One region of the Pseudoalteromonas sp. SR43-3 genome, then DNA from elsewhere that is predicted to be linked to it. Evidence: predicted binding sites of a transcription regulator. Region 1 holds the regulator's gene; each other region holds the start of a gene.

Region 1 (6,315 bases):
TAACCGATAACGCCATGATAGACAAAATCAATGCTGATAATATTCAGGTTGATATAAAGTTATTAACAATGCGTTCGGAGCAACCCGTCATTATCACTGGACCCAATTTAAAAATCACCGGTAAAGGCCTAGAAGCCGACTTGAAAACCGAAGTGATAAAACTAATTAACCATACGCGAACCATATATTATGACCAATAAAATATTAAAATCACTTATAATTCCTACACTTATACTAGCGTTTAATAGTAGTGCTGCAGAGCAAAACACGCAACCTGCTGCCAATCAAATTTCAATAAGTGCCGACAAGCAAGAAGGTCAATTGAAAGCTAATGTGGGTATTTTTGAGAAAAACGTTGAGATTATTCACGGTAATCGCCGCATTACAGCCGATCGCCTCGAAGTACACAAACGTGATGAACTTGGTGATAATAAACAATTATTAATTGCCACAGGTAGCCCTGCGCACTTTGAAGAAAAGCAATCAGACGGCACGACTATGAGCGCCAGTGCTGACGAAGTACGTTATGATGTATCTAAGCGTTTTTTAACGCTTGTTGGTAATGCACAAGTATCGCAAGCCGGACAAAAAATAAATGCTAAAAGCATTACCTACGACATAGAGCAGCAGCTCATCAGTGCCGAAAAAGATGAAAACTCAACTGACCGTGTTCACACAATTTTAGTACCGATCGAAACTAAAAAAAGTAAAAAAGGCGATAAAGGTCAACCATGAGCACATTAAAAGCAGAACTATTGGCAAAAAGCTATAAAGGTCGTGAAGTTGTAAAAAACGTCGGCCTTGAAGTACAAGCTGGCAGTATAGTTGGCTTACTTGGCCCTAACGGTGCTGGTAAAACAACGACTTTTTATATGATTGTAGGGCTTGTTCCTAGCGACAAAGGGAAAATATCTATTGATGATAACGATATTACTCTTTTACCTATGCATAGTCGTGCTAGATTAGGCATAGGCTACTTACCACAAGAGTCATCGATTTTTAGAAAGCTGACTGTTTATCAAAACTTAATGGCCATTTTAGAAACGCGCAAAGAACTAAATAAACAAGCCAGAGAAGACACGCTCAATAACTTATTAGATGAATTTAGCATACAACACATTCGTGATAGCCAAGGTATGGCATTATCGGGGGGAGAACGTCGTCGTGTAGAAATAGCACGAGCGCTGGCAGCAGATCCTAAATTTATATTACTGGATGAACCGTTTGCCGGTGTTGACCCTATTTCGGTATTAGATATAAAGAAAATAATAGAACATCTTAAAAATCGTGGGATTGGTGTATTAATTACCGACCATAACGTAAGAGAGACCCTTGATGTTTGTGAAAAAGCCTACATTGTTTCTCATGGGGAGCTGATTGCATCAGGTACTCCAGAACACGTATTAAATGATAAAACAGTACGCGATGTTTACTTAGGCGAGCAATTTAGGCTGTAACATTTACGCCATGTCTTTAAGCATCTGCTAGTATTAATTATAACAACATAAAAGGATTGTTAGAGATACATGAGGCAATCACTACAGCTGCGCATGGGCCAGCAACTTACAATGACTCCACAGTTGCAACAAGCTATTCGTTTGTTGCAACTCAGTACATTGGATCTCCAGCAAGAAATACAAGAAGCTCTCGACAGTAATCCACTATTAGAGGTTGAAGAGGCAGACTATTCCGAAGACGCTGCTGGTAAAAACGAGCAAAAAGCTGATACCGATGACATAACTGTTAGCGCATCTGCTGATGATGCTCCGAGCGAATACGAACAAGATACTGGTGAAGCACTTGCAAAAGACACGCTAAGTGACGACATGGCTATGGATGTCAGTTGGGATGAGTACATGAGTGCCGCTCCTGCAGCCTCATCAGGTCCAATGCCTGAAGACGAATCAATATACCAAGGCGCCTCTACTGAAACGCTCCATGAGTATTTAATGTGGCAATTACAACTAACGCCATTTAGCCCTACAGACGAAGCTATTGCTATTGCTATTGTAGAAGCTGTCGATGATTCAGGTATTTTAACACTAAGCTGCGAAGAGATTTTAGAAAGCTTTAATCAAGAAAACGAAGATGATAACGAAGTCGAACTTGATGAAATTGAAGCGGTATTAAAACGCATCCAACTGTTTGATCCTGTTGGTATTGCTGCACGTAGTTTACAAGAGTGTTTGTGTATTCAGCTTAATCAATTTGATAAAGAAACACCTTATATTAATGAAACGAAAATGATTTTAACCGAGCATATTGATCTATTAGCAGCTCGCGACTATCGTACATTAATGAAAAAAACTAAGCTCAAAGAAGAAGAGCTTAAAGAAGTAATGACACTAATACATACTCTCAACCCAAAACCTGCAGATACTATTGTAAGGGAAGAATCTGAGTATGTTATTCCTGATGTGTCAGTTAAAAAAATTAAAGGCCGCTGGGTTGTCGAATTAAACCCAGATAGCATGCCTAAAATTCGTGTTAATAGCCAATACGCAGCAATGTCTCGCACTGTAAAATCAAGTGGCGACAGCCAGTTTATTCGCTCACATTTACAAGAAGCTAAATGGTTTATTAAAAGCTTAGAAAGTAGAAACGACACGCTATTAAAAGTTACTAATTGTATTGTTAAGCAACAACAAGGCTTTTTTGAACATGGCCCTGAAGCCATGAAACCAATGGTTTTAAATGATGTTGCTGAAATGGTAGAAATGCACGAATCGACAATTTCTCGCGTAACTACTCAAAAGTACATGCATACACCCCGTGGTATATTTGAGCTTAAATATTTTTTCTCAAGCCATGTAAGTACTGAAAACGGTGGTGAATGTTCATCTACAGCAATACGTGCGCTTATCCGAAAATTAATCGCAGCAGAAAACTCAGCAAAACCATTGAGTGATAGCAAAATAGCGGATATATTGGCTGAGCAAGGAATTAAAGTAGCGAGACGTACAATCGCAAAATACCGCGAATCTCTTGCTATTCCACCGTCAAATCAGCGTAAAAGTCTGATTTAAGACGCTAAACTAAGAGGGTAATGCTTATGCAACTAAACTTAACTGGTCGTCACGTAGAATTAACCGATTCACTAAGAGACTATATTAATACTAAATTTGCGAAGCTTGAAAGACACTCTGATCATATTAATAATGTTCATGTCATTCTCGATGTAGAAAAATTAAATCAAAAAGCAGAAGCCACAATACACGTAAGCGGTGCTGAGCTATTTGCCTCTACAGAACATCAAGATATGTATGCCGCTATTGACTCATTGATCGACAAGCTCGATCGCCAAGTAATCAAACACAAAGAGAAGCTTGCTCGACACTAATATGATGAAATTAAGTTCACTTATATGCCAGGACTGCAGCAAAGCTGCGGTCCTTTTTAATAGCAAAAAAAGAATTTTAGAGTTCATTAGCGAACTTGCTCACGACAAACTTCCGTATTTACCGCAACAAGATATTCTTAATGCTTTAATGAGCAGAGAGAAATTAGGTAGTACAGGTATAGGACGTGGCATTGCTATTCCTCATGGAAGAATGAGCGGTGCAGAAGAGCCTTTGGCTTTAGTGCTCGTTAGCGAAACTCCAATAAACTTTGATGCAATCGATAATCGCCCTGTTGATATTTTTGTCGCACTCATCGTACCAGATGGCGATAACCAGCAGCACTTAAAGACTCTAGCAACCATTGCTGATAAACTAAACAACAAAGATTTTTGTAAACAGTTACGCAGTGCAAAATCTGATACTGAGCTTTACCAAGTTATTGTCGATCAATCATAGTTTTATAAAGGGTGTTAAATGGAGTTAATTATCATAAGCGGCCGTTCTGGTTCTGGAAAGTCGGTTGCTTTGCGCGTTGTAGAAGATTTAGGTTATTATTGCGTTGATAATATTCCAGTAAACCTACTACCTTCATTAGTTCGCAGTGTGTCTGATAGCTACGATAAAATTGCTGTTAGCATAGACGTGCGCAACATCCCTAAAGAACAAGATGAATTTAACGATATTCTTGAATACTTACCAGGCTTTGCAAACCCTACGTTATTTTATTTAGATAGCGACGATCAGACATTGATCAAACGCTTTTCTGAAACACGCAGATTACACCCACTATCAATAGACTCGTTGCCGCTTGATTTAGCCATCAAAAATGAAAAAGAATTACTTGATGTATTAACCACTCGCGCCGACTTTATGATAGATACGACTGATTTAAGTGTTCATCAACTCGCTGAATCTATTCGTGAAAAGATTTTAGGTAAAAAAGATAAGCAACTGATTGTCACATTTGAATCGTTTGGTTTTAAACACGGTATACCAAAAGAAGCAGACTACGTATTTGATGCACGCTTTTTACCAAATCCACACTGGGAACCAGAGTTAAAGCCTTTAAATGGATTAGATCAACCGGTTAAAGACTATTTAGCTAATCACAGCATAGTGCAAAAATTCACATGGCAAATTCAAACATTTGTACAAACGTGGTTACCGCATTTAGAACGAAATAACCGCAGTTATTTAACCATTGCTATTGGGTGTACAGGCGGGCAACATCGCTCTGTGTATTTAGCGCAAACTATCGGTGAAAGTTTTGCAATGACACATCCCAATGTAAAAATTCGCCATCGCGAACAAGAAAAATAATATAGCTGAATAATCACCTGTTCAGCTTAGGTAGAGTAAGTTATGCATTGTGAAGATACCTTTTTAATAAAAAACAAATTAGGCTTACACGCCAGAGCAGCTACTGTGCTTGCGCAATTAGCAGTACAATTTGATGCTACAATCACATTATTCCAAGATGACAAAGAAGCAGCAGGCGATAGCGTACTTGCATTAATGTTACTTGAAAGTAGCCAAGGAAAAGAAGTTAAAGTTGTTTGTAAAGGCCCTGATTCTGAGCAAGCTTTACACGCTGTTGGAGAATTAATAGCACAACGCTTTAATGAACAAGAATAATCTGTTTTATAAAAACAATATTCGCATTACTAGTGCTTCAATTAAAACAGATATATAAAATAAATAGGTTAGTAACGCCAGTTAACTCACCTCCCCCCATAAAGTAATATAACAATTTATAAAGGACGCCAATGCCAGAAGCTTTTGAACAAGATTATCCACTACAGCAACTAAAGCAGGTGACGAAGTCACTCAATAGTGGTCAATTTGTTCAAGTTAGGCGCATGCTCGCAAAAACGGCTCCTTGTGATACCGCATTATTATTAGAATCATCACCGCATAAAATTCGCCGACTGCTTTGGCAATTGGTCGATCCTGATGTGCAGGGTGATGTTCTTGAAGAATTATCTGAAGATGTTCGTTTAGGCATTATTGCCCAAATGGAACCTAAGCACATTGCCGCCGCAACTGAAGACATGGGCCACGATGACTTAGGTGAAGTATTACGTAGCCTGCCAGATACCGTCTATAAAGACGTTGTTAGCGCGATGGACATTCAAGACCGTGAACGTGCCACGCAAGCACTGTCATATCAAGAGCGTTCAGCAGGTGCGCTAATGAACACCGATACGGTGACCATTCGCCCTGATGTAACACTCGATGTTGTACTTCGTTATATTAGACTGCGTGGTGAGTTACCAGAGGGTACAGATGATTTATATGTTGTTGATAAACATAACTGCTTTATAGGCGCTTTATCGCTGAGTACATTATTAACTAATCCGCCAGAAAAAATTGTCCGCGATTTAATGGATGAAGATTGTGAGTCTATCCCAATCTCAATGGATGAAAGTGAAGTAGCGCAATTATTTGAGCGTCATAATTGGATATCGGCCCCAGTGGTGGACGATAACGACCAACTCCTCGGTCGTGTAACTATCGATGACATCGTTGATGTAATCCGAGAAGATGCCGAGCATAGCTTATTAAGCCTAGCCGGTCTTGATGATGAAGAGGATACATTCGCGCCAGTACTAAAAAGCTCTAAAAAACGCTCAGTTTGGCTAGGAGTTAACTTACTAACCGCACTTGCAGCTGCTTTTGTAGCTAGCTTTTTTGAAGGCACTTTAGATGTGCTCCCTATTTTGGCTGTGCTTAACGGTATTGTCCCTTCTATGGGTGGTGTTGCTGGTAGCCAATCATTAACGCTTGTTATCCGTGGTATTGCAGTAGGTCATATAAACCAAACAAACCAACGTTTCTTGATGATGAAAGAACTGGCCATTGGCGCGCTAAACGGTATTTTGTGGTCACTATTAATTGCGGGTGTTATTGCGCTATGGCAGTGGGACTTTATGCTTGGTGGCGTACTCGCCTTCGCTATGTTTATGAACTTAGT
Region 2 (6,315 bases), on a different contig from region 1:
AACAGGGTAGGGAGTGGGTTTACAGTATGTTGAGCCAGAAAAAAATAATTGTGTCATGGAAAAGATAATACAATATAAGTTAATACTTTTATTTTTCGTGGATGTAGCTCTGGTTTTTTAGGGGGCTTCAAAAAAGGACTATAAATGAAGTTTTTTATTCACATCATGTCGTGGTTATACCTACTTTTCACATCACACACATTTGCTCTTGAGCAAAAGTATCACGAGAGCGTTTTACCTGTTATTGCTGCTTTTAAAGCGCATGATAAAACTGCGATTGCAGCACTTATTCGCTACCCGCTAAAACGACGATATCCCATACCTGACATTAAAAATGAAGCCGAGTTTATTAACCGCTTTGATGAAGTATTTAATGATGAGCTAGCGGCAGTTATTGCCAGTTCAAACATTAAAACTGATTGGGAGAAAGTAGGTTGGCGCGGCATTATGCTAAATAACGGCGTTATGTGGGTTGATACTGACGGTAAAATTATTGCTGTAAATACACAAAATACTAAAGAGCAGACACTTGCTAAAAGCTTGATCGAACAAGGTAAGCAATCCTTGCACGCAAGTATTAATACCTTTGAAAAACCAGTACTCGATTGGAAAACGGCTAACTACCATATTCGTATTGATGATTTAGGTGATAGAAATTACCGTTATGCGGTGTGGAGTAGTGATAAAAGAGCAAAGGATAAGCCTGATATGGTTTTATTTAACGGCGATGTAACGGTTAGTGGCACTGGCGGTAATCACCATTATACGTTTAAAAATGGGCGTTATAGTTACATACTACATGTAACCATTATTGGCTGTGATACATCACCACCAGGTTGGCTTGAAGTTTATAAAGACGATGAGCGATTACTATTTGAAGATGTTATAAGTACTCATTAATGTATGTTTTAGTACGCTTGGTAATGTAGAACTGTTTTTAGCAGTAAAACGTTCTAATAATTAGTATTTTTATAAAACAGATCTAAGTGGTAGGCTAAAAGTAGTAAGTATAAAATAGTAAGTAATTAAAAATAGTTCTCGCGCAACAAGGAACCCTCCTGTAAAGCGCTTTACCAAGGAGTTTAGTATGATCACGCTTACCATTAATGGTAATAAACATGAGTTTTCTGGCGATCCGTCAACGCCAGTATTATGGTATCTCCGAGATGAATTGAATTTAACTGGGCCTAAATTTGGTTGTGGTATGGCACAGTGCGGTGCGTGTACCGTGCATATTGATGGGGTAGCTCAGCGCTCGTGTGTATTACCTGTAGCGGCAGCAGCAGGGCGTTCAATTACGACAATTGAAGGGTTAAGCGAGCAGGGCGACCATCCTGTACAACAAGCATGGATAGAGCATAAAGTACCGCAGTGTGGTTTTTGCCAGTGCGGTCAAATGATGCAAGCTGCAAGCTTATTAGCTACAAACCCAACCCCTACCGATGATGAAATAGTAAGTAATATGTCGGGAAATATTTGCCGTTGTGGTACATACCCGCGCATTCATAAAGCAATTAAATCAGCCGCTAAAACAATGGCGAGTGTTCAATATTTTGACCCAAATGAACAAGGGGAAGAAGTATGAGCCAAGATAACAAATATTTTGATTTAAACCGCCGTAAGTTTTTAAAAACCAGTGCAATAGGTGCATTGGTACTTGGTACTTATTTTGTAGGCAGTGCGCCAAGAGCATTCGCGGGTGTGTTAGAGCAGCCATCTGAGCAAGCAAAGCGCGCAAACTTATTTATTGCACTGCGCCCAGACGGCATGGTTGAAATAACCTGCCATCGCTCTGAAATGGGTCAGCAAATTCGCACCGCGATTGCACAAATAGTTGCCGATGAAATGGAAGCCGCGTGGGATAAGGTTATTGTTATTCAGGGTAAGGGCGACCCTAAATACGGCGATCAAAATACCGATGGCTCGCGCAGTATTCGCTACAACATGCAGCGCCTACGTGAAATGGGCGCAAGTGTGCGTTACATGATGCAGCACGCTGCCGCTAAGTATTGGAAAGTTGACCCGCAGACCTGTACAGCCAATCAACACGTTGTTACACACAGCTCAGGTAAATCGCTTACTTATAAAGATTTAATCGACTTAGCGCTTACAATAACGCCACCAGAAGCTGACAAACTAACACTTAAAACACGCAAAGAATGGCGCTACATTAATACTGGCATGGCGCACATAGATTTAGCCGATTTAGTAACAGGTAAAGCAATATTTGCAGCCGATGTACGCGAACCACAAGCGCTGGTGGCTATAATTGAACGCCCGCCGGTAGTCGGCGGTGTTGTTAAGTCATTTGATGCCAGTGCTACAAAAGCGGTGAACGGCGTTATAGATGTTATTGAAATTCCTGCACCAAAAGGCGCGCCGCAGTTTCAGCCAAAAGGCGGTATTGCAATTATAGCTAAAAACACATGGGCTGCATGGCAAGGGCGTAAAGCATTAAAAGTCGTGTGGGATGATGGCAAAAATGGCGATTACAATTCAGAAGAATTTAAAAAGTCATTATTAAAAACAGTACAAACTCCACAGGCAAACATACGTGATAAAGGCGATGCCATGGGCGTGTTGGCTAAATCGAGCAATAAACTCGTAGCTGATTATTACGCACCGCATCTTGCTCAAGCACCAATGGAGCCGCCTTGTGCAACAGCTATGTACAACAAAGACAGTGTTGATATATGGGCTGCTACGCAAAATCCACAAGCCGATATGAAAACAGTGGCTGCAATGCTTGGCATGGATGAGAGCAAAATTAATGTTCACGTTACTATGCTCGGCGGCGGCTTTGGGCGTAAGTCAAAACCTGACTTTTCAGCAGAAGCAGCTTACCTTTCAATGAAAGTAGGCAAACCTATTCGTGTGCAGTGGACGCGTGAAGACGACATACAACATGGCTTTTACCATGCAGTTTCAGCTCAGCACATTGAAGCATCGCTAGATAAAAATGGCGCTATAGAATCGTATTTACACCGCACCGCGTTTTCACCAATTACCTCTACCTTTTCAGAAGGGGCAACTACGCCAGGAAGCTTTGAACTGCGCTTAGGGTTTACCGATAACCCAATTAACACACCTAACATGAAGTTAGAAAACGGTGATGCGCAAGCCAAAGCACGAATTGGTTGGATGCGCTCTGTATCAAATATTTTTCATGCCTTTGCTATTCAGTCATTTATTGGCGAAGCGGCGCACAAAGCCGGTCGCGACCAAAAAGACTATTTACTAGACACCATAGGTCCGAGTCGCATTGTTGATGTAACTGAGCAAAATGCCACATACGATAATTACGGTGGCGATAAAGCGGTTTATCCGTTAGATATTGGCAGACTGCGCCATGTTATTGAAAAAGTAGCTGACATGAGTAAATGGGGTCGAGAACTTCCTAAAGGGCGAGGTTTAGGCATAGCAGCACACAGAAGCTTTTTAACTTACGTAGCTACGGTAGTTGAAGTAGAAGTGTCGGATGCTGGCGATTTAAACGTAATTAAATCGTGGGTTGCCATTGACGCGGGTACGGTTGTAAACACTGACACCGTTAAAAACCAAACTCAAGGTGGTTCTATTTACGGGATTACAACTGCAATCAGCGATGGTATTACCTTTGATAAAGGCCGCGTGCAGCAAAGTAACTTTCATGATTATCGCGTACCGCGTATGAGCGACTCACCTCTTGAAGTTGACGTTGAAATAGTACAAAGCGATGCACCACCAGCAGGGGTAGGCGAGCCATCTACACCAGTTTATGCGCCAGCATTATGTAATGCTATTTTTGCAGCGTGCGGAAAGCGTATTAGGCTGTTACCGATTGGTAACCAATTAAAAGCGTAGCTAAATAACCTACAGCTTAAACAAAAAAACCGCCAAAATGGCGGTTTTTTTAGAAGTTAGCGATTAGTGAGTTTTTTCAAACTCATCAACTTCACGCTCTGCTTCTTCTTTAGATTTACCATACTGCTGCTGGATTTTACCCACAAGCTCTGTACGGCTACCTTCAATTTTGTCTAAATCGTCGTCAGTAAGATCGCCCCATTTTTGTTGAGCCTTACCTTTAAGTTCGTTCCAATTACCTTTCATACGATCGCTGTTCATAAGTTTCTCCTTACTTAGATTTAATTAACGTTCAGTATAAAAGGAGCAAGGCGTGTACCAACAAGTTAAATATTTATTTTATATTAATAATCAGTGTTTTATGTTTTTTGTTGAGGCAGTAATGATTAATGTTGTGAGCACATCCTTAAAAAATGTACAGAGCGGTCTGTAATTATTTCTGATTATGTAACCCTTAATTAAATCCTTTATAACCACACAGCTTTAGCGGCGCGTTTATTTTTGGTTTTTGTTACAATGCACACAAAGCAATTTTGGGTAAATAGCTGTGCTGCCGGTTCAAGACATATATCAACAACTCGTTACTACATTACAAAGTAATCCTATTACGTTATTACAAGCACCGCCTGGTGCGGGTAAATCTACGTGGTTGCCGCTACAACTAATGCGTGACGGGCATTTTAAACGTATTGTAATGCTAGAGCCTCGCCGTTTAGCTGCACGTAATATTGCCAGTTATTTAGCAAAGTGCCAAAACGAGAGTGTTGGGCAAAGTGTGGGTTTGCGGATTAGAGGTGAGAGTAAAGTAAGCGCTAATACGCGCCTCGAAATAGTCACCGAAGGCATGCTAACGCGCATGCTGCAAAACGATCCCGAATTAAGCGATATTGATTTACTGATATTTGATGAATTTCATGAACGTTCAATTGCAGCCGATACCTCACTTGCCTTTGCGCTTGAAACCCAAAGTGCACTGCGCGACGATTTAACCATTATGCTTATGTCGGCAACGCTAGATACTGAGCGTTACACTGCGTTTTTTGATTGTCCTGTAATTCAATCAAGCGGTCGCAGCTATCCAATAGACGAAGTATACATACCCATAAAAGATGAAAGTCGCTGGCTTGATGCAATTCCTAACATAATAAAACAAGCCCTTAATGAGCAAACAGGCAGCGCGTTGGTGTTTTTACCTGGGCAGTTTGAGATACTACGTGTGCAACAAGCACTGAGCGATTTACCCAGTAACTGCCAAGTTGCAACGCTATTTGGCGAGCAGGATAAGGCCAATCAGCAAGCTGCTATTGCTCCCACGCCAAACGGCATGCGCAAAGTAGTGCTTACCACCAATGTAGCCGAAACCAGTTTAACTATTGAAGGTATACGCATTGTAATTGACAGCGGCAAGCGCCGTGCAGCCACCTTTAATTTAAAAACAGGGGTTACTGAGCTCACAACACAAAGCATATCGCGCTCGTCTGCTGTGCAGCGTGCAGGGCGTGCAGGACGAATAGAGCCGGGCATTGTTTATCGAATTGGCTCAAAGCAAACCTTCGAGCGACGTAATAGCCATGACAATCCCGAAATACTCACATCAGACATAAGCCAACTTATGCTTGAGGCAAAGCAATGGGGAGCCAGTATTGATGAGCTAACCTTGCTCGATAAGCCCACTGAGCAGCAATGCGGGCAAGCAAGTAATCTGCTTAACATGCTAGAAGCTATTGATAGCAAAGGTAAGCTCACACCGCTTGGCAGTAAAATGTTAGGTTTTGGTGCTGATATTCGTTTGGCGCATATGCTATTAAAAGCACAAATACTTGATGACCAACTCCCTGGTATTTTTAGGCTCGCTATTTATTTAGTGGCATTACTTGAGAGCCGAGTAAATAGTGCAAACGAGTTGAGTTTAGCGCTGCATAGCCAGCAGCAACGTCCGCATCCGGTATTTAAACAACAGTTAAAATATTGGCAAAGCCGCTTAAAAGTAAAAGACGAAAACAGCGAATTAAATACGCATTATATTAGTTTGCTAGTGGCATTGGCATACCCCGATCGCATCGCTAAAAAACGCGGTAATGGTTATTTACTTGCCAATGGTGCAGGTGCTGAGTTAAATGCAGATTACTGGCACAACGACGATTACTTAGCCATAGCAACCATGGGCGGGCACAAAGGTGGGCGTATATTTGCAGCCACCGCACTTAACCCATTTGAGTTACAAGAATTTTTACCGCATTTATTTAGTGAACTTACTCGTTGTGAGTTTGATGAAAAATCAGCGCGCTTTATTCATCAAGATGAAGTGAAACTCGGGGCTATAACGCTCAGCAGCCAGCCTAGTAAACAAAAACTAGATAAGAGCGAGCGTGCTAAAGCGTGGCTTAGCTTATTTACTAAACACGGTTTTGCTTTATTTAACGAGCAACCTGATGCGCAACAATTGCTGATACGTATGAGCCTAGCAAGTAA
Region 3 (6,315 bases), on a different contig from region 1:
CATACCCGCGTAATTAGTAACGCGGTTAAAAACATTACTCGCCATTTCTTCAATGCTCGATACCGAATCAGGGAAAAAAGTGGCCGTTGGCAGTATTATTTGAGTGTGCTTTGTAAAAAACTCAGCATCAAAGTTTTCTACAGCCCAAATAAATGTATCAATAAGCCATTGCTGTTCTTGCTGCTCTAATAATGGCTTTGATTTAAATAAAGCTAACATAGTGTGCTCTTTTAGGTTTTAGTTTAGGTGCTTACGTAGGTGCTAACTTAGTCTTTTTGTGTAAGCGCCCAGTCCCACGCTTGAGTATTGTATAGCGGCACTGTTGATAGCGCATGGTGGTGGCTTCCACTGGACTCTTTAGTTGAGTACGATAAGTACAATAAAGTACGATTTTCAGCATCGTAAATACGACGCACTTTTAGTGATTTAAATAATATACTTTTAGATGATTTAAAGATCACCTCGCCCGATTTGCTGCGGTCTATTTTTTGTAGCTGCTGCGCTGTAATTGGCCCCGTTTGACGACACGCTATAGACATATCAGAGGGATCAGAAAAGTCCAAATTAGCCTCTATATGACTAATATGACAAGTAACGCCCTCAACAATAGGATCTTGCTGCGAATTCACCACAACATCTTTAGTTGTAAATAACCCAAGGCTTACCGAAGCAACATCGTCAGAGCAAGCACTTAACGTAACAATTGCACCTGCAAGTAAAGCTAAACGTTTAAATTTATGTGGTAATTTCATACTTATCCTTAATCAATATATAGGTAACTTAGTAGATAAGTTACTAAGCGAAGGTTCACCTGTTTGTTTTTATACTAACATCAAAAATAAATACGACTAAATTAGTTTAAAGTAAAGATTTTAGATAGCTCAGGGTTTAGTGACCCCTCTTGTATTTGGTACAATTACCTCTCGCTCATGCAGTAACTCATAATAGGAAACGCCTAAATGCCGCACATTATTATTGAACACTCAGAAGACCTCCCCGTTTTACCTCAAGTACTGGTAGAAAAAATTCATACAACCGCTTTCGAAAGTAACTTGTTTGAATTAGAAACCATCAAAACACGCGCTATTGCTTATCAGCAATATCAACTTGGCGCAGGAAAATCAGGGTTTATACATATCGCGGTACATATTTTGGCAGGACGCTCAATTGAGCAAAAACAAATGTTAAGCGAACTGCTACTTTCATGCTTAAAAACATACTGCAGAGCATCAGACAGTTTAAGCGTAAATATTTACGATATTGAGCATGAGATATACCGTAAAAATTAGTTAACTCTTGTAGCTTTGAGCAATAAAAGTAAACACTAGTAAGTAAAAAGCCCCAATAGGGGCTTTTTTGTCTTCTGACATTAAATGCTGATCACTGTCACTTATAAAGCAAAGCATCTGATCTAACGCTGGAATTTAATAGTGCATTCGCACTATTCCAAATTTAAGAAAGCTTAGCTTAATCTATGGATTAACTTTATTTAGATTACGTTTATTCTTAGGGGTAACTAAAGAATAAAAATTACACAATATTAAATTAATGTAGCTTTAAATAATTTGGATAGATATTTACTTGGGAAATTTGTAAAAGTGGTGGCCCCTCCCAGACTCGAACTGGGGACCTAACGATTATGAGTCGTGTGCTCTAACCAACTGAGCTAAGGGGCCAACTTTATATAACTGCTAGGCAGTTAATTTTTGAAGCGTTCAGTCACAGAGCGACTAAAGCGGGTTGCAGTATAAAAACTTTTTAGGTGCTTGTCACTACCAAAAACCTTTATTTTAACAATCAACAAGCTAACTGCTTAAATAGTAATCTTTTAAGTGGGCATAAACATAAAATGTAAGATATTTACCGTGCTATTCACTGCATTAAATTATAAACAAAACCTATCCCATATAGTCTTTTATATTTAACCCTCTACTTTTTAAGCAAAGCTAACATATATGTGTAGGCATACAAGGCTGTAAAAAATATGCTTGGGGCTACTGTCAGTGCCAGATTAGGTGTCTGATTAACTACATTCACCATAATCACTAAGCTCGATTGAACAGTAATCGGAATAATAGGCGCAAAAAGTACGCCTGCTATTTTTTTATTACTTAAATACGAGGCGCTAGAGTTAATTGCATTATTAAAACTTTGTCGTATTGCGACGTTTTGTGGTGTTTTAGAATGAAACATACAAATAATTGGAGTTACGAACGCAAGCGTTACATAACTAAACTTATACTTGTTGACGACCTTTTCTAAAATAAAGGTAAAAAATAGCGTTACAAATCCACTATACAACCCTTGCACTAATGCAGCTTGAAAAGTGACCGATTTAGCAATGTCTGCCGCACTATTTGCCCAGAAGGCCCAACTAAAATAAAAAACGAAAGACACAACACCTGACAGTATAAGTCGAATATTCAATTAACTACCTCAATATGCCTAAAAACCTAGTTTAATGATAACACTAGAAGTGAAGGTAATATTGTCACTAAATAATAAGGTATTTGATTGTATATTATAGATGTATAAACACACTAATGTTGAAGATTTCCTAAATGGCAACAAATCAGAATCAGAGCGCGACTTTTAGCTGGAAAGCTTATTAGTAAACAATAAGTATAGTTTGAAAATAATATTGGGAGTGAGTTATGGAAGTGAATTAATGGGTTGAAGAGCTTTAAAAATTGGATTTAACCTAAAAACCATCTAAAAACTAATATTGTGAGCCGATCGGTACTAAAGTATTTAGCTAGACCTCAGTAGTCGGCTTACACAATATATAATCTGTCATTATTTTTTCGCAATAATGTAGATTGCATGTATTAACCCTGGGAAATAACCTAGCAGTGTTAATAGAATATTTAACCAAAAATGCATACCTAAGCCAACTTGCAAAAACACACCTAATGGCGGTAATAAAACCGAAAGTATTATACGAATAATATCCATGATCAAACTCCATTTAAATTAAACATTGAAAAGACTTAAAGCCCAGTATTACTGGGCCTTAACTATACTGTATTATTCAGCAACAATAGCTAGTTTATCAACTACGTCGCGAACATCTTCAGCATTTTTAGCAATTTTAACTGCTAGTTGCTTTTCAGCTTCAGACTCTACAGAGCCATTCAGAGTTACCACACCGTTGTCGGTATCAACATCAATGTCTGTACCACCTACTTCTGAGTCAAACAGGAAGCGAGTTGTGATTACAGTAGTGATTTTAGCGTCCGTTAGGTCGTTATCATCATCGTCCATCATGTCGTTGTTTTTATCTTCGGTGTCCATGCTTTTAACAACAGTAAGGCTGTTATCAACATCAGTTACACCATCTAGGCTAAGTACAAGTTCTTCTGCTAGCTCTTTATCGAGTTCGCTATTAACTTTACCTGTAAGTACTACCTTGCCATTTTTTACATCAGTGTTAATGTCAAAGTTGTTTAGATTAGTGTTCATAAGTAGAACGGTTTCTGCCTTACCATCAATCCAAGCATCTTTACTTTCGTTTTCCCAGCTGTTTGCTTGGGCACCCATAGCCGTAGTACCAAGAACTAGAGCTGCGATAATAGATTTGTTAAATGTTTTCATAATCTTTCTCCTTTTGATTAAAGACACTTTAACTAATGCGAGCTTCAGGCCAACTTTATTTATACTTAAAATTCAAAGGCTTGAATTAATTAAAAGATAAAACCTTATCTATGTTTGTGTAACTATTTACAGGCTACTCGGTAAAACTTTCTCAAATAGTGAAAATAGCTAGATAATTGCTCTTTTGGTTAATCTATCGTTAATATAACAAAACAAAAAACACCGTTAAAAAATAACCAATTGATAATTAATGAAATTATATTTGGTACGCGGTTTGCAGCCTAACTACAAGAGCAGTATCAATAGTAAATATAATAAGGAATAACTCATGTCTGTAAAAGTTGAAGACCGCCCAATAGAGCAAGTACGCGAACAAGTGATTGATCAATTAATTCATAATTACAGTCATGGTGTTATTTCTGTTGATGCATTCGAAAGACGTTTAGATAATGCGATGGATGCACCTAATAACGAAGCTCTGCTAGCCTTAGTAGAAGACTTAACACTTAATACCGATCAGCAATATAAAGCAGAAAAACAATCGCAATTTACACCACATTATAGTGCACAGCAAAACAGTGATGATGATTTTACATTACGCAGTATTTTAGGATCTAACGAGCGAAGTGGTCAGTGGGTTGTGCCAAAAAATATATATTTGAGTAACTTTATGGGATCGGTGGTGCTTGATTTTACCGATGCTATTTTTGCGCATCAAAATGTAACTATTCACGTTAACTGTATTTTTGGTAGCGATGAAATTTACGTACCAGAGCATGTCAATGTAGTGTCTAAAATGTTTTGTATTTTAAGTAGCCTTGAAAATAAATCTGTGTCGCTTAACAAACGCCAAGGCCCTACAATTCATATTGAAGGAAAGGCAGTAATGGGCTCGGTTGAGGTAAAAATAAAGCGCACAATTAAAGAAAAATTTATAAGCTTTGCAAATGAGCTAAAAACCCAGTTTGGCACGGCTAATAATAATCGCTCACTATAATTGAGTAGCAGCACTTTAGCGTGCTGCTTAGTATTTTATTATAAATCGTTATTTCGCTCGCTTGGTATATCACTTAAATACTCTACAAACTCAACTTCAAACCCTGCAGGATCAATAAAGTAGACATTCTTTCTGAAAGGATTCTCGTTACCTTGCTTGCTTAGAGTAAAACCCACTTTATTTAAGCGCATTACTACTGCGCTTAAATTATTAGTTACATAAGCAAAGTGTGCAAAACCAATTTGATGGCCCGATAAGTTTCTGTTTTCACCTTCACCATGACTGCTTATCGCAATGTAATGCGTGTCATCTCCAAAGTGTACCCAGCGTCTTGGTTTTCCATGCCAATCGCCTCTGCCCTCACTTCTAATCGACCAATGTGGAAATACAGCGCGATAAAATGTAAGCATACTATCTATATCACTCGCGACTAAGTTTACGTGCTCTAAATACATAATGTTATCCTATCAGTTAAGTTAGGAGCACGATAAAACCTCAAGTTAACTTTAGGTAAAGTGTTATTTAAATTTAATTTATTTAAATGCAGATAATTATTTTTTAAAAATATATAAACTTTTCAATCTTGTATAAAAAACAAACACAAGTATTTGGGGTTTATTGTTTACTTTATGGCAAAAGTCGCTAAAATACGCCGGCTGAAATATATAAACGTTCTTTTACAACCCAAAGGTAATACCATGCATCCAATGTTAAACATTGCGGTTCGCGCTGCGCGCAACGCAGGCAAAATTTTACTTCGCGCAAGTGAAGATTTATCAAAAGTTGAAGTGCAACAAAAAGGCGCTAACGACTTAGTAACTAACATTGATAAAGAAGCCGAAGCCGTAATTCGTGACACTATTTTACAGTCTTACCCTACTCACTCAATTGTTGGTGAAGAACTAGGTGAGCATAAAGGCAAGGATGATGATTACCAATGGATTGTAGATCCTATCGATGGAACAACTAACTTCATCAAAGGTATCCCTCATTACGCGGTTTCTATCGCACTTAAAGTTAAAGGTCGTTTAGACCAAGCTGTTATTTATGATCCAATTCGTGGTGAGCTTTTCACTGCATCTCGCGGTCAAGGCACTCAGTTAAACAGTAAACGTCTACGCGTTAGCAAAACTACGGTTCTTGCAGGCACTGTACTTGCTACTGGTTTCCCTTTCAAAAACAAAAACCACATGGATGCATACACTGAAGCGTTTAAAGCATTGTTTGTACACACTGCTGATATTCGCCGTGCAGGTTGTTCTGCTTTAGATATGGCATACGTTGCAGCTGGCCGTGTTGATGGATTTTTTGAAATTGGTTTAAAACCTTGGAACTCTGCTGCGGGCGAACTAATGGTTAAAGAAGCGGGCGGTATGGTTGTAGATTTCGCCGGTGGTAATAACTATAACCACAGCGGCAATATTATCTGTGGTTCACCAAAACTGACTCAAGCAATTATCCGCGAAATTCGTCCAGTATTAACTGAGTCGTTACTTCGCTAATTAAATGCTATTAATAGCATACTAAAAAGGAGCCTAGGCTCCTTTTTTTGTGCCTAAAAATAAGGGTTATCGAGCTTAATCTCTATTGTTTTACCTTTTGTATAAGGTAGTGTATTTAAATCCTTTGCGAAGTATTCATTAAATAATGCATCAAACTCGCCGTTTGTCTGCATTAATATTAAGCCCTCCTCTACTGCCTTTGCCAATTCGGGTTTACTCTTA
Region 4 (6,315 bases), on a different contig from region 1:
ATACATAATATTGCAGGATATACTTAATAATGTACGAATACTAGTGTTTTGTAGATTTAAACTGACCTTAAACTACGCTAAAATCGGGCTTAGAAAGCCTTTTTTAACGCTCTACCTAGCTAAGACTCAATTGATTTAGTTTAGTTGCATGAATCACTTAAAAAGTTGTTTTAATTAGGTAGAAATTTGTTATGTTAGCTACATCTATTTATTCGGTTTAAACCTTTATTAAACCGTGACTACGCAAGTAACTAGTCGCCCCTTCGTCGGCAGAATTTTGGAGTAATACACAGTGGATTTACAAACCGCTCTAGCAGAGATAAAACGCGGTGCAGAAGAAATATTAATTGAAGACGAACTAGTTGAAAAACTAAAGTCGGGCAAGAAGCTAAAAATAAAAGCAGGCTTTGATCCTACAGCGCCTGATTTACACTTAGGACACACTGTACTAATTAATAAAATGAAAACCTTTCAGGATTTAGGTCATGAGGTTATTTTCTTAATTGGTGACTTTACTGGCATGATTGGTGACCCAACGGGGAAAAACGTAACGCGTAAACCACTTACTCGTGAAGACGTACTAGCCAATGCCGAAACATATAAAGAACAAGTATTCAAAATTCTAGATCCTGCTAAAACCACTGTTGCATTTAACTCTACTTGGATGGAAAAGTTAGGCGCTGCAGGCATGATTAAACTTGCTGCAAACCAAACCGTAGCACGTATGCTTGAACGTGATGACTTTAAAAAGCGTTATGGAAGCGGCCAACCAATTGCAATTCATGAGTTTTTATATCCACTGGTACAAGGTTGGGATTCGGTTGCACTAGAGTCAGATGTTGAACTAGGTGGTACTGATCAGCGCTTTAATTTGTTAATGGGCCGTGAGCTACAAAAAGTAGAAGGTCAAAAGCCGCAAACAGTATTAATGATGCCATTACTTGAAGGTACTGACGGCGTTCAAAAAATGTCTAAGTCGCTTGGTAACTACATTGGTATTACTGATGCACCTAACGATATGTTTGGTAAAATAATGTCAATTAGTGATGTGCTAATGTGGCGTTACTACGACTTATTAAGTGCGCTTTCTATTGAAGAAATTGCAGCTCAAAAAGAACGTGTTGAGCAAGGTACGAATCCGCGCGATATTAAAATTGAACTAGCTAAAGAGCTAATTGCTCGTTTTCATAGTGAAGCTGATGCACAAGGTGCACATGATGATTTTATTCAACGTTTTCAGAAAAAAGCGTTACCAGATGAAATCCCAGAGCTAACAATCACTATTGCAGAAGATACTATTTTAATTGCTAACTTGCTTAAAGAAGCAAATTTAGTAGTAAGTACATCAGAAGCAATGCGTATGATTAAGCAAGGTGCAGTTAAACTTAACGGTGAAGATAAAATCACTGATACCAAACTTGAAATAGCAAAAGGCACAACGGCTATTTACCAAGTAGGTAAACGTAAGTTTGCAAACATCACTGTAGCTTAAGCACAGTTTAAAAACTAAAAAACCAGCCTCGGCTGGTTTTTTTGTGCTCGTATTTTGAGCCCTTTAAATCAATTTTAATATTTCAATGCTGGCTATCACTAGCAACCAAAATACACGCGCCTGATTTAACCTATTAATTATTACAGGTACATCCTCGGGTGTAGGTAGTCTATCAGTGCCAATACGCATTTTATTAAAGCGAGTACCTAAATAAACTGCAGGCCCGCCCAGCTGCACGCCAAGTGATGCAGAACATGTGCTTAAGAGCCAGCCTGTATTTGTTTGATAAAAATGCCTGCCATAATGCTTTATATAATGCATGCTTTGTTTGCTTGCTCGACTTGCTGCAATAGTTAAAGCGAGTAAGCGCATGGGAATATATTCAATAATAAACAAGAGTGTTTTAAGCGGCTTTAAAAAGTAACTATTTGGGGGGATATCACTACGCCAGGCTTGTTGTATTAAGGTAAGTAACCGATAGGCAAGGGCAGCAATAGGACCAAATGCTAAAAATATAAATATGACTACGAAATAGTATCGAGCGGTGCGCAGTATTAAGCTCTCAATTAATGCTTTGATAATACCAGCAGATGAAAGTCTATTAACTTCACGGGCAAGCAGTGGTTTTAGTAATTCGCGTGCTGTGGATTTTTGATTTTGTTTAGTTAGCTTTGCAATGCGAAGTGCTTTTTTATCAATGTTCTTACTTTCTAGGCATAAATATAAAATAAGGCCAGCGAGTAATTCAGGATAAAAAGCAAACTCGAGTAGTAACACTACAATAATGAGAATAACACTTAAAATAAGTGAGCTTGCGAGGATAGCTGCCAAATATTGATAGCTTTTAGGTTCTTTGCTTTTGTATATACGTTTGCCAATAGCACTAAAAACAGCATTTAACGCCGTATTAGGATGATACCAGCTAATAAGGGGAATAAAGCGCTCAGCAAGGAGCGCTAGTATAAAGGCAATAAAGTCCAAGTGATTTTGAACAATATTGCTAAGCATTTACAGAGATACTGCTGTAAGCTTTTCTAAAAGTGCAACAACCATTTTAGATGAGTTGATTGATGCTGTTTCTAGGTATTCTTCAAATGATTGTGGTGACTCTTTACCAGCAATATCAGACATTGAGCGAATTACAACAAATGGTGTGTTTAGCGTAAAACACGTTTGTGCAATTGAAGCGCCTTCCATTTCAACAGCAAGCATTGTAGGAAAATCACTACGTGCTTTATCAATGCGTATAGGGTCACACATAAATGTGTCACCAGTACAAATTAAGCCAACGAGTGTTTTAACATCACTGATTTGTTCGATAGTTTGCTGTGCTGCTTCAACTAATTTAGGGTGTGCTGCAAAGCCTGCCGGCATTTGTGGTACTTGGCCAATTTCGTAGCCAAAAGCAGTTACGTCTACATCGTGGTGACGTACTTCTGACGAAATTACTACATCGCCTACACTAAGAGAAGGATCGAATCCACCGGCTGAGCCTGTGTTAATTATGCAATCAGGTTTGAAGTTATCGATCAGTAAGGTAGTTGCAATAGTTGATGCGACTTTACCAATACCAGATTGAACAAGTGTCACCGTGTTACCAGCCAACTCGCCAGTATAAAAAGTGAAACCTGCTTTAGTTAAAATTTGTGGGTTTTGCATAGCTTCACGTAAAATTTTAACTTCTGGCTCCATTGCGCCAATAATACCAACATTCATAAAGTTTAATTCCTGAGTTTGAATCACTTGATTATACGTGAAGTTAGCAATAAAAAACAAAAAAGCGAGCTTGTTTATGAGCTCGCTTTAAATACTTTTTAGGAGAGTATTTAATTCGTTTTTTAAATTTCAGCTAACGCGGTGGTTTGCGCTTTAGCCTGAGAAGGTGAAAGTACCGCTGGCTTATGTGAGCGGTTACGAACAGGGCGCTGAGTTTGTGTTGCTGCAGGCTTACCAAGTTTAAACATAATTGCATCGCGTACTTCAGAAGGGCGGTAGCCCGATTTAACTTTCATACGAATATGTGGAATGCCCGCAGACTCTAGTGCACCGTTTACAAACCAGTCGCGTTGAGCTTTGTGGCCATCTTTGTTGGCATTGTTAACTAGGTCAACAGCAGCAATGATTGTTAGTTTTTCTTTATCGATTAATACAAAGTCGAGTTGCTTATTTTTAGCTTTAGCTAAAGCAGCACGTTTAGACTTTACTGAAAGGCCTTGCTTACAGTCAATAACGTCGATTAACTTAACGCGACTAACAATTTTATATTGATCGCCAACAGCACGCTCTAGAAGATTTAAAAAAGCGCCTTCAACCTGCGTAAAAACAGTTTGCTTGCGAGTAAAAGGATACGGGTTTCCGCCATCGTCATTAAATTTTGACGCAACAACAGAGGCCCCGACAACTAATACTAGGATTAATAATAAAGCGAATTCCATACGGTAACTCCATAACAACAAATTGACACTGCTCAAACAAAGCAATTTACGTGCCTAAAAAGTATGGGTTATAAAATAATTACCGGCTGGTTTACAAGCAATAGCTACACAGCGATTAAGCTTTGTAGCCTCCTTTAATACCTTTTACTGCAATAGCTACAGCATCGTGTGCATGCAGTGACTCATAGTGGTTTATTTGCAGCCAATAATCACTGTAATGGTTTGCCTCTAGCAATGCTTTAATTTTACGCGCTGCATCTTCACAAAACATAAGGTTTTGACCATTCAAACGGGCAAATTCTTGCTCATCTTCACGTTTTACTGCTGCTTGTACTGGTGTTTTAAGCTCAGCTTCAAGAGTGTTAATTAGCGTAACTACGTCAAATTCTTGAATGTTGCTATCAAGCTTTACTTTTACGTTGGCAATAGAGCGCTGCGAGTGGGGAGTCGCTACAATACCTTGTGTAGTGCCTAGCCATTCGTGCACATCTTTTTGGCTCAACGTTTCTTGGTTAAACTTTTCGTTAAACGCGTTTTGTATAAGCTGGCGCGCAAGTGCAGCAGAGCATGGGCACGTTGAAGAATAAGTAACATCTACGGTTAGCTCGTAGCTAATAACGTTATTTTCAATTGTACTGGTAAGTACAACTGGGTAGCTTTTCCAGCCCGCTTTGCCACTTAATAGTGACTTACGGCGTAGCGGTAATTCAAATTTAAATTCAATTTGTGCTTTATTGCTCAGCCCTTCGTGGCTAGTTATAAAGGTATCGAGTGCCTGCGCTATTGTTTGCGGATTGACTTGCTGCTCGGTTGAAAGCAGATCAAGTGCCAAAAATAGACGTGACATATGAATGCCTTTGGCATCTTCTTTATGTAAATTTACAAATGCACGAGCTTTGGCGTTTACTGTAACTGGAGATAAGTCTCGGGATTCAAAAATAAATGGCAGTTCTATTTCGCCCATGCCAACCCAGTCTAATTTACCTGTTTGTAAAGCGGGTGCAGTGTCTGCTATATCTGGCATATTGGTTTGCATGTGCGCTACTCGTATTTTGGGGATAATAAAGCGGGGCATTTTACACTAAATAATTTATTGCTGAAATGATGAGTTTAATAGATGAGCTAAATCAAACATGAAAAATTCTGTTTTTATCGCACAACGTGAGTAGTGGTAGGAGAAAAATGCTAAAATCTGGGAAAATGGTATGTTTATACATACGCATTGCCTTCTTTATATTAAGTACACAGCTAAGAGATAAAATTACGTATGACCGATTATTCTTTGAGCCCTTGGGCTCGGGTACTTTCCAGCTCAATAACGCGATTTGGTGAATTTAAAACCGCTGCTATTTGTTACACTTTATTTTTAACTGTATCTCTTATTTTATCGAGCATGTTTTATTATGTGGCGATAGGCGAATTACACCTGGTTGATATTTTAGCCGTGGTATTTTTTACGGCTGTGGTTTCTCCTTTAATTATAAGTGTGTTGCTTAATTCAATTCGACAACTAGATGCCTCATATGCTTATTTAGACAGCGCCACCAAGCAAGAAAAGCTTTTAAATCAAACCCTAAAAGATAACATTAACCGTCTAAACATCGAAATTGATGAGCGTAAAATGGCATTTCATGCCAAGCACCGCGCTATCGAAGAACTACGACGAGAAATTGCTGAGCGTAAAAAAACACAACAAGAACTTGCTCAACAAAGCATGCTGCAGCGCTCAATAGTTGATTCATCTCCTGATTTATTTTATTACCGCGATAACAATGGCGTGTTTGCCGGTTGTAATAAAATGTTTGAAGAAGTAATGGGTAAATCAAGTAGCGAACTAATTGGCAAAACGGTGGAGCAGATATTCCCGAGTCACTTTTTATCTGAAGTTTTGAAAACCGATAAAGAAGTAGAGCAAAGCCATAAAGCACTAACCATTGATGTGGGTTATGAGGTAAATGGCGAAACGCGTTGGTTTGAGCTGCGTAAATTACCTTTTATAAATGATGAAGGTGATTACATTGGTCTACTGGGCTTTGGTCGTGATATCACAAGTCGTAAGGAGGCCGCTCAAGCGCTCGAAACGGCCTATAAAGACAAAGGTAAGTTTATTGCCACATTAAGCCATGAACTACGTACACCGCTCAATGGTATTGTTGGTTTAACACGAATGCTGCTTGATACTGACTTAAACAAACAGCAGCGTAGTTGGGGTAATACTATATTTTCGAGTGCTGAAACGCTCGGCAATATTTTTAACGATATTATTGATTTAGACAAAATAGATAGAGATCAGCTCGATATAGTGACCAACTCTATTAACGTATCAGACTTTATAAATGACGTTGTTAACTTTGCGGGCTTAATCGCGGAGCAAAAAGAGCTAGAGTT

The links. The regulator sigma-54, encoded in region 1, starts transcription at its own class of promoters, with help from an activator protein. The targets are predictions, from matches to a motif close to GTTGGCACGNNNNTNGNNT.
Region 2: H5088_RS13520 (CsbD family protein) is a predicted target of sigma-54. The motif match lies at 4,148-4,166, and genes of this name have one in related genera.
Region 3: H5088_RS03980 (LiaF domain-containing protein) is a predicted target of sigma-54. The motif match lies at 3,856-3,874, and genes of this name have one in related genera.
Region 4: H5088_RS02810 (DUF2726 domain-containing protein) is a predicted target of sigma-54. The motif match lies at 3,967-3,985, and genes of this name have one in related genera.

What each region holds. Positions count from the first base shown of each region.
Region 1 covers NZ_JACJEC010000003.1:248,624-254,938, reverse strand. The annotation lists gene lptC (LPS export ABC transporter periplasmic protein LptC) at 1-200, shown strand, start outside; gene lptA (lipopolysaccharide transport periplasmic protein LptA) at 190-735, shown strand; gene lptB (LPS export ABC transporter ATP-binding protein) at 732-1,457, shown strand; gene H5088_RS05620 (RNA polymerase factor sigma-54) at 1,527-3,026, shown strand; gene hpf (ribosome hibernation promoting factor) at 3,053-3,340, shown strand; gene ptsN (PTS IIA-like nitrogen regulatory protein PtsN) at 3,345-3,797, shown strand; gene rapZ (RNase adapter RapZ) at 3,816-4,661, shown strand; gene H5088_RS05600 (HPr family phosphocarrier protein) at 4,704-4,976, shown strand; gene mgtE (magnesium transporter) at 5,108-6,315, shown strand, end outside.
Region 2 covers NZ_JACJEC010000011.1:110,716-117,030, reverse strand. The annotation lists gene H5088_RS13540 (Fic family protein) at 1-68, shown strand, start outside; gene H5088_RS13535 (hypothetical protein) at 145-900, shown strand; gene H5088_RS13530 ((2Fe-2S)-binding protein) at 1,088-1,585, shown strand; gene H5088_RS13525 (xanthine dehydrogenase family protein molybdopterin-binding subunit) at 1,582-3,843, shown strand; gene H5088_RS13520 (CsbD family protein) at 3,907-4,104, opposite strand; gene hrpB (ATP-dependent helicase HrpB) at 4,391-6,315, shown strand, end outside.
Region 3 covers NZ_JACJEC010000002.1:353,144-359,458, forward strand. The annotation lists gene H5088_RS03945 (hypothetical protein) at 1-219, opposite strand, end outside; gene H5088_RS03950 (CreA family protein) at 267-752, opposite strand; gene H5088_RS03955 (5-carboxymethyl-2-hydroxymuconate Delta-isomerase) at 960-1,289, shown strand; tRNA gene H5088_RS03960 (tRNA-Ile) at 1,600-1,676, opposite strand; gene H5088_RS03965 (hypothetical protein) at 1,930-2,427, opposite strand; gene H5088_RS03970 (YqaE/Pmp3 family membrane protein) at 2,797-2,955, opposite strand; gene H5088_RS03975 (BON domain-containing protein) at 3,028-3,594, opposite strand; gene H5088_RS03980 (LiaF domain-containing protein) at 3,923-4,591, shown strand; gene H5088_RS03985 (VOC family protein) at 4,630-5,046, opposite strand; gene suhB (inositol-1-monophosphatase) at 5,290-6,093, shown strand; gene H5088_RS03995 (ABC transporter substrate-binding protein) at 6,147-6,315, opposite strand, start outside.
Region 4 covers NZ_JACJEC010000002.1:108,773-115,087, reverse strand. The annotation lists gene tyrS (tyrosine--tRNA ligase) at 293-1,492, shown strand; gene H5088_RS02820 (regulatory signaling modulator protein AmpE) at 1,556-2,500, opposite strand; gene mtnN (5'-methylthioadenosine/S-adenosylhomocysteine nucleosidase) at 2,501-3,208, opposite strand; gene H5088_RS02810 (DUF2726 domain-containing protein) at 3,331-3,927, opposite strand; gene folE2 (GTP cyclohydrolase FolE2) at 4,043-4,963, opposite strand; gene arcB (aerobic respiration two-component sensor histidine kinase ArcB) at 5,195-6,315, shown strand, end outside.